DNA from 4 places in the Pseudomonas iranensis genome. Region 3 is predicted to be linked to each of the others. Evidence: predicted binding sites of a transcription regulator. Region 3 holds the regulator's gene; each other region holds the start of a gene.

Region 1 (3,671 bases), 2.7 Mb from region 3:
GGCGCTGGCGATTTCTCCCAGGCGTTCGCCGAGTCCGGTGACCGCCTCGGCATCCGATTGCGCCTGACCACAGGCGGCCTCCATCAGGTTCACCGCTTCGTTGACCGTGGCGCGCAGGCTGTCGACGGTACCGGCGATCTGCGCGGTGGACGATTGCGTGCGTTGCGAGAGGCTGCGCACCTCGTCGGCGACCACGGCAAAACCGCGACCCTGTTCGCCGGCGCGGGCGGCTTCGATGGCGGCGTTGAGTGCGAGCAGGTTGGTCTGCTCGGCGACGCCGCGAATGGTGTCCACGACCAGTTGAATCTGCTGGCCTTGCTCGCTGACCCGGCCGAGCGCGGCGGCGGTGTCGTTCAGGCGCTGATTGAGCTGCTGAATGCTGGCCGTGGTGCGTTGGCTGTCGCGGCTGCTGTCGGCGGCGATGCGCCGGGTTTGCTGGGCGCTGCCGGAGGCCTGTTCGCAACTCTGCGCGACGCCTTGCGAGGTGGCGGCCAATTGCGTGGCGGCAGCGGCGATCTGGCTGATCTGCAACTGCTGCGCCTCAACTTCACCGAGGGCGCCGCTGGAGTGTTGGTTGAGGCTGCGTACCGCGTTGCTCAACTGCGAGGTCTCGTGGTCGACGCCGAGCATGCTGCTGCGCAGTTGCACCACGGCGACGTTGAGCGCGGTGCTGATCGCCGCCAGCTCATCGCGCCCCACCACCGGCACTTGCAGGCTCAGGTTGCCGTCGCGCAAGGCCTCAGCGAGCAAGGTGATGCCGCTGGCACTGCGGCGGATCGAGGCTTGCAGGCAGACGAACAGGTACAACGCGGCCAGCAGCAGGCAACCGAAGATTGCGGCGACAACAATGAACTGGCGGATCGCCGAGCTGTAATACGCATCGAGCCGCTGATCCAGCGCGACCAGGGATTGCTGGCGCAGGGAAGCGAGGTCGGTGAGCAGCGCGTCGAGGCTGCGTTCGAAGTCCTCTGGCTTGAGGTTGATGCTGCCGCCAAACACACCGTCGTCGAGGACTTTCAGGCCGCTGTCGAGGTGTTCCAGGCTGTCGTGATACTGACCGGCCCAGGCTTGCAGCTCGGCTGGCAAACGCGCCTCCAGCAGGCCGGCGGTTTTCACCAGTTGCTCGCGGGCGTCCCCGATGCGACTGCGCAGGTCGCGCAACTGCAAGCGGCTTTGCAGGGTGAACTGCCCGGAGACCACCGAAGCCTGGCCGACCGCGGCGAGACGCCCGACCCGCTCGATCAGGTCTGGTGCGTGTTGCGTGGAAATCTGCGTCAGCAGGTAGGTTTCCAGCCACGGCGCGAGGGTCAGGCGATTGTCCATGACGATCTGCTCGCGCAAGGCTTGCAGCGCGCCCAGGGCATTGGTGAAGCTGTCATAACCGTCCGGCCACCAGCCGACACTGCTGAGGCTTTTCGAATCAAGGCCATTGAGCGCGGTTTGCAGCGCCTGAAAGCGCTCGAGGATTGCGCCGTCGGCGCCTTGCTGGTTCAGGGCATTGCCCAGCTCGGTGGTGGCTTGCAGCACCGCCGGTTGCACGCCATCGAAGGCAGCCATGGCGGCGAGGGTGGCCGGTGTCGGCTGACGATTGGTCTCGGTGGCGCGCCAGCGGGCGGCGCGGTCGCGTTGCGCGGCGAGCAGGTTGTCCAGCGCATCCAGCGCGAGCAATTGACGCACACCGGCACGTTCGCCGGAGATCAGATTGAGCTTCTCGCGATAGTCATGGCCGATCATCAACAGGCTGCCGGCCAGCGGCAGAATAAACAGCAGAAACAACAATTGGAATTTACCTGCGAAGCCAAACCGCCCCAGCAATTTGATCCCCGGTGAAAGGAAAGCCTGCATGCCTCATGACTCCTCTGGACACCACGCACCATTGGCGTGCATCGCGAACCTTTCGGCTGCGACTGTGCCCTCTAAAAGGCCTCGAAAGTTCACCCGTGCCCGCTCTGTAGGCCGGCTCTGTAGCGAAACTTCCCATTGTCGAGCGCCTTTGTAAGGCGATCGTGTTCAAGGGCAGAAGCAAGGCAAGATTCAGACCATGGCGTTGCGCTATCACCGTTTGCTCGACGACCAGTCAGTTAGTTAGCTGCCTAAGGGGATAGCGCGAGCGCACCGAAAAATGGCACATTGACGCACCTGCCTGCGGGCACCCATCTGCTGTCCGGAATTTGCCATGGCTATCAGCAACGTTCAGACCGCCGCTGCCTCGGCGACCGCTGCTCCGCAAAGCAGCCCCTTGGTGATGCGCATCATCGGCGCGGTGGCGCTGGCGCATTTGATCAACGACCTGATCCAGTCGGTGCTGCCGTCGATCTACCCGATGCTCAAAGCCAACTATGGCCTGACCTTCACCCAGGTCGGCCTGATCACCTTGACCTTCCAGTTGACCGCGTCGCTGTTGCAGCCGTGGGTCGGTTATCACACTGATCGCCACCCCAAACCGTGGCTGTTGCCGGCGGGCACGGTGTGTACGTTGATCGGCATTCTGATGATGTCGGTGGTCGGCAGCTTCCCATTGATTCTGCTGGCGGCGGCGCTGATTGGTATCGGCTCGTCGACCTTTCACCCGGAAGCCTCGCGTGTTGCGCGACTGGCCTCGGGCGGCCGGTTTGGTCTGGCGCAATCGACCTTTCAGGTTGGCGGCAATGCCGGCTCCGCGTTCGGCCCGTTGCTGGCGGCGGCGATCATCATTCCCTTCGGCCAAGGCAATGTGGCGTGGTTTGGCCTGTTCGCGGTTTTTGCGCTGTTCGTGCTGTACCGCATCAGCCGCTGGTACGCCAACCACCTCAACCTATTCAAGCTCAAGGCCGGCCAAGCGGCGACGCACGGCTTGTCGAAGGGCAGGGTGACCAGTGCGCTTGTGGTGCTCGGGCTGCTGGTGTTCTCCAAGTATTTCTACATGGCCAGCTTCACCAGCTACTTCACCTTCTACCTGATCGAGAAGTTCGACCTGTCGGTGGCCAGCTCGCAGCTGCACTTGTTCCTTTTCCTGGGCGCAGTGGCGGCGGGTACGTTCTTCGGTGGACCGATTGGCGACAAGATCGGGCGCAAGGCAGTGATCTGGTTTTCCATCCTGGGGGTGGCGCCATTCACCCTGATCCTGCCGCATGTCGATCTGTTCTGGACCAGCATTCTCAGCGTGGTGATCGGCTTCATTCTGGCGTCGGCATTCTCGGCGATCGTGGTGTACGCGCAGGAACTGGTGCCAGGCAATGTCGGGATGATTGCCGGGATCTTCTTCGGCCTGATGTTCGGTTTCGGCGGGATTGGTGCCGCGCTGCTCGGGCATCTGGCGGATGTGCACGGGATTGAGTATGTGTACTTCCTGTGCTCGTTCTTGCCGTTGTTTGGTGTGTTGGCGATCTTTTTACCGCGTACCAGAAAGGCCTGAACAGACGAATCGAACTGTGGGAGCGAGCCTGCTCGCGAATGGGTGGGTCAGTTGACGAATGCTTAGCTTACACGCCACATTCGCGAGCAGGCTCGCTCCCACGGGGAAATATACTCAGTCACTGAATTTCAGGCACAAAAAAGCCGCGTATCAAACGCGGCTTTTTCTTGCCCGGCTGTTGCTTAGACGTTGAAACGGAAGTGCATCACGTCGCCGTCCTTGACGATGTAATCCTTGCCTTCCAGACGCCATTTGCCGGCTTCTTTGGCGCCGGCTT
Region 2 (3,671 bases), 1.1 Mb from region 3:
AACAACGCCGACGAGGCATAACCGACCACCCGCGCCACCTGCGCATCCGGATAGCTGCCCGCGACCAGGGCACGGCGAGCCGCGTTGGCGCGGTTGGCCGAGAGCTCCCAGTTGCCGTAATCGCCAGTGCCAATGTACGGCTTGGCGTCGGTGTGGCCGCTGATACTGATCTTGTTCGGCACCGCTTTGATGGTGTCGGCCATGGCCAGCAGGATGTCTTCGAAGTACGGCTTCAGGCGTGCGGAGCCGGAGTCGAACATCGGCCGGTTCTCGGCGTCCATGATCTGGATGCGCAAGCCGTTCGGGGTGATTTCGAAGAGGATCTGATCCTTGAATTTCTGCAGTTGCGGGTTCTCGTCGACCTTGTTCTGCAGTTCTTGCAGGAGCAGTTCGAGACGCTCCTTCTCGACCTGCTCGGCCATGCCTTCAACCTGATCGGTGTCGACCGTGACCTTGTCCGGTTGCGGCTGCGACTTCACTTCCGGGTTGAGGGTGTTTTCCGGCGCCAGGGTCGGTGTACCGCCGAGGTCGATGATGTACGGCGTGCCGCTTTCGGAGAAGCCGACCGGGTCCTTGAAATAACCGGCGATGGCGATCTTCTGTTCCGGCGTAGCAGTGGACAGCAGCCACAGCACCAGGAAGAACGCCATCATCGCCGTGGCAAAGTCGGCGAAGGCGATTTTCCACGCCCCTCCGTGGTGCCCGGCGGCAATGCGCTTGACGCGCTTGACGATGATCGGCTGATTATTTTCCATGACTTAGCGACCGCGAACCGCTTGTTCCAGCTCGGCGAAGCTTGGACGGTGCGCCGGGTACAGAACCTTGCGCCCGAACTCGACCGCCAGCGACGGCGGCATGCCGGACGCCGAAGCCACCAGCGAGGCCTTGATGGCTTCGTAGACGTTGAGCTCTTCCTTGGCATCGTGGGCCAGGGAATGCGCCAGCGGACCGAAGAAACCGTACGCCGCGAGAATACCGAAGAAGGTACCGACCAATGCCGCACCCACGTGCAGACCGATCGACGCCTGGTCGCCCTCGCCCAACGAAGCCATGGTCACCACGATACCGAGTACCGCCGCAACGATACCGAAACCGGGCATGCCGTCGGCAATGCCGTTGACCGCGTGGGATGGGTGTTCGAGGTCTTCCTTGAGGCTGTACAGCTCCATGTCGAACAGGCCTTCGAGTTCGTGGGGAGCCATGTTGCCGGAGGACATGATGCGCAGGTAATCGCAGACGAACGCGGTCATGCGTTCATCCTTGAGCACCGCCGGGTACTTGGCGAAGATCGGGCTCGCGGCGGCATCTTCGATGTCGCCTTCGATCGCCATCATGCCTTCGCGGCGGCTCTTGTTGAGGATCTCGTAGATCAGCCCGAGCACTTCCAGATAGAAGGTGTGGGTGAAACGCGAACCGAACATGCTCAGGGATTTCTTGAGCACGTGCATCGTCATGTAACCGGGGTTGGCCTGGAGGAACGCGCCGAGGGCCGCACCACCGATGATCAACACCTCGAAGGGCTGGATCAGGGCGGCAATCTTGCCGTGGGAGAGCACGTATCCGCCGAGCACGCTCGCGAATACGACGATGATGCCGATAATTTTAGCCATAGGTAGAAGGTACTTGTTTAAGTCGGGTTCAAGGTCATATTCGGAAGTTAAAAAATCTCTTCTTCTACTTATCGGCAAAACTGCGCCAGACTATAGCCAGTTCAGGCGAAAAGCCAATTTAGCCCATGCCGGGCGCGTCTACAGTCAGTGAAGATCTCGTCCAGACATGGCTAATGAAACGAACATTCCAGCGGTAAAACCGAGCACCCTCCAGGCTTGGGTCAAGCTGCTCGACAGCGTCCTCCTGCCCGTACCGCAAGAGGCTCACGACAAAGTCTGCCGGGCGATCCGCGACAATCGCAGCTCACTGCGCGACATCGCCGATCTGATGCAGGACAGCCCGGCGCTGGCCTTGAGCATCATCCGTGAGGCGAATCGTCACACCCACGGCACCATGGCCGCGCCGGCGGAAAATCTCGAGGTGGCAATCAATCGCCTGGGCCTTGCACGCACCGAAGAATTGCTCGCGCGCCTGCCCGCCGAACCGCACCGGCAGATCCCCAAGGCTTTGCGCCAATTGCAACTGATCAGCCAACACGCGACACAACAGGCCAACGGTTTTTTTGCCAGTCGCCTGGCGCGACTGTGGCAGGACATCCACTGGGGCAGCCTGCTGTTCTTGTCGCCGCTGTGGCCGTTGGCGCTGACCTATCCGCAGTTGCTCGAAGAGTGGGAACTGCGGGTGATCCACAAGGGCGAGTCGGCACGTGTGGTTGAGAAGCAATTGTTCGGCGTGCGCCTGTTGAAGATTGCCGAGGCACTGGTCCAGGCCTGGCATCTGCCGATCTGGGTCGAGCAAGGCTACAAATTGCTGCTCAGCGAACAACGCGAACTGGTCAAAGTGCTGCGCATTGCCCGTGACAGCGAGCACCCACTGCGCCAGCAGAATCGCCTCGACGAGGATCCGACGCTACGCCGCTGGCTCAATCAACCCGCCAATACCGTGCTGCTTGCCAACGGCCTGGCGCTGTCGGCGCAACAGGCCTGGGACAGTCCGCACAGCAAGCGCTGGCAGTACCTGACCAGCCTGTATCTGCAGATTTCCATGGACGAAGTGCAGCAACAGTTGCACCAGCAAGCGGCGAACAGCGCGCGTCAGCATTCGATGCCTGATTTGTGGCACCCGGCGGTTTCGCTGATCTGGCCGTGGGGCACTCGTCGCTTGCCGGCCGGCATGCTCCCGGCAGCAGCGCCGAATGCGGATGATCTGGGCCAGTGGCGTCGGCAATGCGCCGAACTGCTCGCCGAGCCCAGCCGCTTCACCAATGCCATGAGCCTGACCGTCGCCGCCCGCGAGGCACTGGTGGCCAGCGGCATGCGCCGGGTGATGATTCTGATGGCCGACCGCACGCACTCGACCCTGCGCGTGCACCAGACCGCCGGTTTGCCGAAGGATGCGGCGGCGCTGAGTTTTGTCGTCAGCCAGAGCAAAGTCCTGCAACGCCTGCTCGCTCAGCAGGCGCAGGTGCGGATCACGGCGGAGAACAACGGGCAATTCTCTGCCTTATTGCCAGCGAGCCTGCGCACGTTGTTTCGCGGTGAGCATCTGTTCCTGCGTTCGCTGGTCAACAACGGCCGGGTGATCATGATCGTCGTTGCCGATCAGGGCGGCGGGCCGTTCGCCGAGATCACCGTACAAGCCTTCGGCAAAACCGCGCAGTGCATCGAAAAAGCCCTGCACAGCTTTAGCAGCCGCGGCCAATGAGCCTGCGCTACAATCCTCCCCTTTGTGCTCTGGAGACCTCACATGTCTGACTTCTCTGGCCTGCCGCTTGTCATCGAGCCGAGCGACCTGCTGCCGCGTCTGGAGTCCCCGGAACTGATTCTGGTGGACCTGACCAGCCCTGCCCGGTATGCCGAAGGTCACTTGCCCGGCGCACGTTTTGTCGACCCGAAACGCACCCAGCTCGGCCAGCCACCGGCGCCCGGGCTGATGCCGGCGAAGGCCGATCTGGAAGCGTTGTTTGGTGAGCTCGGCCATCGCGAAGACGCGGTCTACGTCGTGTATGACGATGAGGGCGGTGGCTGGGCCGGACGCTTCATCTGGCTGCTCGATGTCAT
Region 3 (3,671 bases):
GAAAAATTGCATTGAGCAGATCTGCATCATCCGGGCGGCTTTCCAGCTCGACCAGTTGTTCGGACAGTTGCTCAAGAATCTCGCCGGCCTCAACCAGGAAATCCTGAAGGATCTCTTCATCGGCGCCGAAGCTCATTAATGGGGTGCTCCTACAGGTCTAAAAACCCAAAAAACCCGAATTCCGAAACTCTAGAATCCAAGGCTGGATAACAAATCGTCCACATCGTCCTGACCGGACACAACGTCTTCTCGTTTATCGGCATGAATCTGCGGACCTTCACCCTGCGAGAGATGTTTTTGTGGATCTTTTTCAGCAAGCATTGCGGCGCGGTCATGTTCGATGCCCGCAAAGCGGTCGACCTGACTGGCCATGAGCACGAGTTTGAGCAGATTGCTTTCGACTTCGGTGACCAGTTGGGTCACACGCTTGATCACTTGACCTGTGAGGTCCTGGTAATCCTGAGCCAGCAGGATGTCGTTGAGGTTGCTCGACACCGCACGGTTGTCCGTGCTGCTGCGTGACAGAAAACCGTCGACCCGGCGCGCCAGTTCACGGAACTCTTCAGCCCCGACCTCGCGACGCATGAAGCGACCCCAATCAGCACTCAACGTCTGCGCTTCATCAGCGAGACTGTTGACCACCGGCGTGGCGCTTTCCACCAGATCCATGGTGCGGTTGGCCGCGGCTTCCGTCAGCTTGACCACATAGCCCAGGCGCTCGGTGGCGTCGGTGATTTGCGACACTTCCTCGGCCTGCGGCATGTGCGGATCAATCTGGAAATTGACGATCGCACTGTGCAGTTCACGTGTGAGCTTGCCCACTTCCTGATACAGGCCGCGGTCACGGGTCTGATTGAGCTCATGGATCAGTTGCACCGCGTCGCCGAACTTGCCTTTTTCAAGGCTCTCGACCAGTTCGACCGCGTGTTTTTTCAGGGTCGATTCGAAATCGCCCTGTGATGATTCGTTATGCTCCATAGCTCCCCCGCGCATTCATCAGCCGATGCGTTCGAAAATCTTCTCGATTTTGTCTTTCAACGCTTGAGCCGTGAAAGGTTTGACCACGTAACCGTTCACACCGGCCTGAGCGGCCTCGATGATCTGCTCGCGCTTGGCTTCAGCAGTCACCATCAACACCGGGAGGTGCTTGAGTTTTTCATCGGCGCGCACGTGACGCAGCAGGTCGATACCGGTCATGCCCGGCATGTTCCAGTCCGTTACCAGAAAGTCGATGCTGCCGCTGTTGAGCACCGGAATGGCGGTTACGCCATCGTCGGCCTCGACGGTGTTGGTGAACCCAAGATCGCGCAGCAGGTTCTTGATGATCCGCCGCATCGTTGAGAAGTCATCAACGATGAGGATTTTCATGTCTTTGTTCAATTCGACCTCCAAGCAGTCTTAAACGCGCCCAGCACCTGGACGCGCCACTTCAATCAATCGGCATAGCACTCGAAGTTTGTCTGGAGCACAACGGATCGAGACCGGCGCCGTTCATCACCGCACCAGCCTCGTTTCGCAGTGTCCCCACACTGCCTTCAGCGCGCTCGCCACTCCCCCAAACGCCCCCGCAGACGGGCCGCGCACTGGCTGTGTAACTGGCTGACCCGCGATTCACTGACGCCAAGGACTTCACCGATTTCCTTGAGGTTCAGCTCTTCGTCGTAGTACAGCGCCAACACCAGTCGCTCACGCTCCGGCAAATTGGCAATCGCGTCCGCCAGCGCCGCCTGGAAGCGTTCATCTTCCAGATCGCGTGACGGCTCCATATGAGCACTCGCGCCATCCTCGTGCAGCCCTTCGTGTTCGCCGTCCTGCAACAGGTCGTCGAAACTGAACAGGCGACTGCCCAAGGTGTCATTCAGAATCCCGTAGTAATCGTCGAGACTCAATTGGAGTTCGGCCGCAACCTCGTGATCTTTAGCGTCACGGCCGGTTTTAGCTTCAATCGAGCGAATCGCGTCGCTGACCATCCTGGTATTACGGTGAACCGAGCGTGGCGCCCAATCCCCTTTGCGCACTTCATCGAGCATCGCGCCGCGGATTCGAATGCCCGCGTACGTTTCGAAACTGGCGCCTTTGCTGGCGTCGTATTTGGTCGAGACTTCCAGCAAACCGATCATCCCGGCCTGGATCAGGTCTTCGACCTGCACGCTGGCCGGCAGGCGCGCCAGCAAGTGATAGGCAATGCGCTTGACCAGTGGCGCGTAGCGCTCGATCAATTCGTATTGCGCGTCACGCGCCGACTTTTTGTAAAGATTCATGCCACTGGCGGTCATATCACAGGCCCTGCGGTTTGCTGCACGAGACGCTCGACGAAAAATTCCAGATGCCCGCGCGGGTTGGCCGGCAGCGGCCAGGTGTCGACCTTCTGGGCGATGGCCTTGAAGGCCAGCGCGCACTTGGAACGGGGAAAGGCTTCGTAGACGGCGCGCTGCTTCTGCACCGCTTTGCGCACGCTTTCGTCGTACGGCACGGCGCCGACGTATTGTAGGGCGACGTCAAGGAAGCGATCCGTGACCTTGGTCAACTTGGCGAACAGGTTGCGCCCTTCCTGCGGGCTCTGCGCCATGTTGGCCAGCACGCGGAAGCGGTTCATGCCGTAGTCGCGGTTGAGCAACTTGATCAGCGCGTAAGCGTCGGTGATCGAAGTCGGCTCGTCGCAGACCACCAGCAACACTTCCTGGGCGGCACGAACGAAACTGACTACCGAGTCACCAATACCCGCAGCGGTGTCGATCACCAGCACGTCGAGATTGTCGCCGATGTCGCTGAACGCCTGGATCAGGCCGGCGTGCTGCGCCGGGCTCAGGTGCACCATGCTCTGCGTGCCGGAGGCCGCCGGCACGATGCGAATCCCGCCCGGGCCCTGCAACAGCACGTCGCGCAGTTCGCAACGGCCTTCGATGACGTCGGCCAGTGTGCGCTTGGGTGTCAGCCCCAGCAGAACGTCGACGTTCGCCAGGCCCAGGTCGGCGTCCAGCAGCATGACCCGACGGCCAAGCTCTGCCAGCGCCAGCGACAAGTTCACTGACACGTTAGTCTTGCCGACGCCACCTTTGCCGCCGGTCACCGCGATCACCTGTACGGGATGCATGCTGCCCATGTTATTTCTTTACCTTGTCTTGCATAGACGGAGGCCACATTACTGGCTGCGCGTTCCTGATCGGAACAATGCGTGGCAGACCATCGATGTAGGTACAAAAACTGTTCATGATTACCTCAGCCAACCTGCTTGGTCGGGCTGTGATAGATATCAGCGAACATGTCAGCCATGGCTTCTTCGCTGGGTTCTTCCTGCATTTGCACGCTGACGGCGCGGCTGACCAGTTGATGACGGCGCGGCAGATGCAGATCATCCGGAATCCGTGGGCCATCGGTCAGATACGCGACCGGCAATTCATGACTGATCGCCAGGCTCAACACTTCGCCGAGACTGGCCGTTTCATCCAGTTTAGTCAGGATGCAGCCGGCCAGCCCGCAACGCTTGTAACTGTGATAAGCGGCGGTTAGAACCTGTTTCTGGCTGGTGGTTGCCAGGACCAGATAATTTTTTGAGCGAATGCCACGCCCGGCCAGGCTCTCAAGCTGCATGCGCAACGCCGGATCACTGGCTTGCAGGCCGGCAGTATCGATCAAAACCACGCGCTTGCGTAGCAGTGGATCCAATGCCT
Region 4 (3,671 bases), 2.8 Mb from region 3:
TACTGCTTGTTTTCACCGAGCAGAATGCCACAGGCTTTTTCCAGGAAGACCCGGAACTGTTCGAAATCCAAATTACCCGTAGACAATGATGCCGCCTCTTAAATCGTGTTGACCGCCAGGGGCAGAAGGCCCCTAGCTGATATCTGCTGCTTTGATCCGGTCGACTACCCGGGATGCGAGGTCATCAGGACGGAATTTGGCCAGGAAGTCATCAGCACCGACTTTCTTCACCATCGCCTGATTGAATACCCCCGACAACGAAGTATGCAGGATGATATGGAGCTTTTGCATGCGTGCGTCGCCGCGGATTTCCGCCGTCAGGGTGTACCCGTCCATCTCCGGCATCTCGATGTCGGAAATCATCATCAGGAACTCTTCTTCCGGCTTCTTGCCCTCGTCGACCAGCTTGCGCAGGTAATCCAGCGCCTGCTTGCCGTCGTTCAGCGCCACCACTTCGACACCGATGGTCTGCAGACAACGGGTGACCTGCTTGCGCGCCACCGACGAGTCATCGACCGTCAGCACCCGCAGCGACAATGCCTTGGTCTGCGTCTCGACATCGACCACGCCCACCGAAATCGCTTCCGGCGTCGGCGCGACTTCGGCCAGTACCTTCTCGACGTCGATGATTTCGACCAACTGATTGTCGACCCGGGTCACAGCGGTCAGGTAGTGATCGCGACCGGTACCCTTGGGTGGCGGATGGATCTCTTCCCAGTTCATGTTGACGATGCGCTCCACCGAGCGGACCAGGAAACCCTGGGTCTTGGTGTTGTACTCCGTGATGATCACGAACGGACTGTTCTTGTCTTTCAACGCACCGGAGCCCGTTGCCATTGCCAGATCCAGGATCGGAATGGTCGCTCCCCGTATATTCGCTACCCCGCACACGACAGGACTGGATTTGGGCATCAACGTCAGGGACGGGCATTGCAACACTTCCCGTACCTTGAACACGTTGATCCCGTAGAGCTGCGGCCCGTCGAGACGGAACAACAGCAGCTCGAGGCGATTCTGCCCTACCAGTTGCGTGCGCTGGTTCACCGAATCCATTACACCAGCCATGCCCAGACTCCTACACCAACGCCAAGTGTTGTTGCGACGCACATTCATTGCTAAACGGCACGGCGCTTGCTTTTTAACTCGTATGAACGCTCAAACGACATTTTCCCGACGCCTGACATCCTCCCTTCGCAAAGGGCTTTGCGCGGTGTCCGCCGTTTGCTGCTTGCTTGCTGGCAGTCCTGCCCATGCAGATGCGGTTACCTTGCCTGATATGCTTATCGGCGTGACTCAGGGCTTTCTTGAATTCACCGTAGAAGACTATTTGGCTTCCAGTCAAACCGAAGGCCGCTACGAAATCGAAGTCAACCAGCTCGACCCGCGCATGCGCATGCCCATGTGTGACAAGGAATTGACAGCCACGCTGGAGAGCCCGGCACGCCCGCTGGGCCGCGTCACGGTGAAGGTTCGCTGCGAAGGCAGTTCGCCCTGGACGGTGTTCGTACCCGCTCAAGTCCGCCTGTTTCGCGAGATCGTGACGACCACTCGTCCGCTGAAACGCGCCGGCATTATCGAGCCGCAGGATGTGACCTTGCGCGAGCGCGACGTCAGCACGATCAACCAGGGTTTCCTGACCTCGGTCGACGAAGCGATCGGGCAGAAACTTACCCGACCAACGGTCGCCGATCAGGTCATCACACTGGTGCATCTGGAACAGGCCGAAGTGGTGCGCAAGGGTGACCAGGTGGTGATCACTGCGCGCAGCGGCACCCTTGCGGTACGCATGCCGGGAGAAGCGCTCTCCAATGGCGGCATGAAAGAACAGATTCGAGTAAAAAACCTTAATTCTCAAAGAGTTATCAAGGCGCAGGTGATTGCGCCGGGACAGGTCGAAGTGGCCATGTAAAAGCCTTGTGGAGAAAACTGGCGCCGATCCCGTCGCTTCCCTAAACTGTGCCGCAGCAGGTCTCGCAACGGCGCATGCAAGCTTATGGTTGATTGGGCCTAAAGTTTTTCAGGGGATAGCCGAAAACATGGCAAGCGTCCAAATTCCCAGAGGTTTTTTATCATGGTTATCGATTTCAACCGATTGAACAGTTCCTCGTCACTAACCGGCAGCACACGTACCAGCAACGCCAAGGAAAGCGCTGAAACCAGCCCCTCCGCGCCGCTGAATACCCAGGCCGAACAGGCCAATGTCGCCAAAAGCGGGGAGTCGGTACACCTCAGCAATGAGGCTCAACAGTTGCAGAAGGTCACTGACAAGCTGCGCGATCAGCCTGCTGTCGACAAAGCCCGTGTGGCCGAGTTGAAAGCCGCGATTGCCGATGGCAGCTATAAAGTCGACAGCAACCGTGTAGCCAGCAAACTGCTCAACTTCGAAGCCCAGCGCTAGGCTTTTGCCGGCGCCAGGCTTTTGGACGCTTAAACCCCAAGGCCAGCCATGCACGACACTAACTTATTGCAACTGATCAACGACGACTTTGCTCCAGCGCAACAATTGCTGGAGTTATTGCAAACCGAATCCCTCGCTTTGCATGGTCGCGACATGCCGTTGCTGGAAGAAATTCTGGCGACCAAGCAAGCGTTGATCATTCTGCTCGAGCAGCATGGCCGCAAGCGCAGCGAAATCCTCGCCAGCCTCAACCTGCCGACTGATCGCACAGGTCTTGAGCAACTGGCCAGCCAGTCGAGCATTGGCGACCAGTTGCTGACCCAGGGCGATGCCCTGACCGCGCTGATCGCCCAATGCCAGGCAGCCAACATCAAGAACGGCCAGTCGATCCAGATCCAGCAGGCGACTACGGCCAACCAGCTGAAGATCCTCACCGGCGGTGAGCCGCCAGCGCTGTACGACGCCAGCGGCACCTTTGCCAAACCGGTCAAGCCGCGAACGCTCAGCCAGGCATGAGCCATTCGCTGGCCCTGCACTATCCACTTGCGCAACATGCTGGCAAAATACTGGCCAGTCGTCTTATTTTGTCTGGAGATTGAAGAACCGTGTCCAACACCCTAAGCGCGGATGATGCTCCGCAGCCTCCGAAGGTGCTCACCACGCCACTGGAAATCTCCAGCAACCTGCGCCAGTTGCAAGACAGCCACGATCCGCTGATCATCACCTTCCATGAACGCAGCCAGCGCTTTCAGAGTTACCTGATCAAGGTCGACCGCGAAACCGCAACGATTGCGCTGGACGAAATGATCCCACGCGATGGAGAGCGCTTCCTGCAAGCGGGCGAACCGTTCAAGGTCGAAGGCTTTCATGACGGCGTGCGGATTGCCTGGGAATGCAACGGCACGCTGAACATCGAAGAATCCGACGGTGATCGCTTCTACACCGGCGACCTGCCGACTGAAGTGGTTTACCACCAGCGCCGTAACGCCTTCCGCGCTGCGTTGAAACTTACCGACCTGGTCAGCGTTGACCTGGGCGGCGAAAAGCTCAAGGTTCCTCTGCACGGCAAGCTGCTGGACATCTCCGCCACTGGCTGCAAATTCCGCTTCGAAGGCGACATCACTGATCGCCTGCAACTGGGCCAGGTCTACGATCGCCTGATCGCCCCGCCGCTGTTCGGCAACCAGCCAACATCGGTCGAACTGCGCTATCTGCATTTCGAAGAAAAACTCAACATCACCTTTGCCGGCCTGCGCTTCCACAACATCAGTGG

What was found. Region 3 encodes FliA, which starts transcription of late flagellar genes. Its sites were predicted from a motif close to CTAAAGTTTNNNNNNNNNNNGCCGNTAA; they were not measured.
Region 1: HU724_RS23720 (methyl-accepting chemotaxis protein) is a predicted target of FliA. The motif match lies at 2,011-2,038, and genes of this name have one in related genera.
Region 2: motA (flagellar motor stator protein MotA) is a predicted target of FliA. The motif match lies at 1,679-1,706, and genes of this name have one in related genera.
Region 4: flgM (flagellar biosynthesis anti-sigma factor FlgM) is a predicted target of FliA. The motif match lies at 2,008-2,035, and genes of this name have one in related genera.

The regions. Positions count from the first base shown of each region.
Region 1 is NZ_CP077092.1:5,271,871-5,275,541, reverse strand. Features, by position in the region: gene HU724_RS23720 (methyl-accepting chemotaxis protein) at 1-1,845, opposite strand, end outside; gene HU724_RS23715 (MFS transporter) at 2,177-3,394, shown strand; gene ychF (redox-regulated ATPase YchF) at 3,577-3,671, opposite strand, start outside.
Region 2 is NZ_CP077092.1:784,154-787,824, reverse strand. Features, by position in the region: gene motB (flagellar motor protein MotB) at 1-755, opposite strand, end outside; gene motA (flagellar motor stator protein MotA) at 759-1,610, opposite strand; gene HU724_RS03450 (HDOD domain-containing protein) at 1,777-3,315, shown strand; gene rhdA (thiosulfate sulfurtransferase) at 3,358-3,671, shown strand, end outside.
Region 3 is NZ_CP077092.1:1,912,682-1,916,352, reverse strand. Features, by position in the region: gene HU724_RS08500 (chemotaxis protein CheA) at 1-136, opposite strand, end outside; gene HU724_RS08495 (protein phosphatase CheZ) at 190-978, opposite strand; gene HU724_RS08490 (chemotaxis response regulator CheY) at 997-1,368, opposite strand; gene fliA (RNA polymerase sigma factor FliA) at 1,536-2,276, opposite strand; gene fleN (flagellar synthesis regulator FleN) at 2,273-3,103, opposite strand; gene flhF (flagellar biosynthesis GTPase FlhF) at 3,220-3,671, opposite strand, start outside.
Region 4 is NZ_CP077092.1:4,735,299-4,738,969, forward strand. Features, by position in the region: gene cheR (protein-glutamate O-methyltransferase CheR) at 1-86, opposite strand, end outside; gene HU724_RS21280 (chemotaxis protein CheV) at 133-1,065, opposite strand; gene flgA (flagellar basal body P-ring formation chaperone FlgA) at 1,148-1,909, shown strand; gene flgM (flagellar biosynthesis anti-sigma factor FlgM) at 2,072-2,398, shown strand; gene HU724_RS21295 (flagella synthesis protein FlgN) at 2,447-2,914, shown strand; gene HU724_RS21300 (flagellar brake protein) at 3,004-3,671, shown strand, end outside.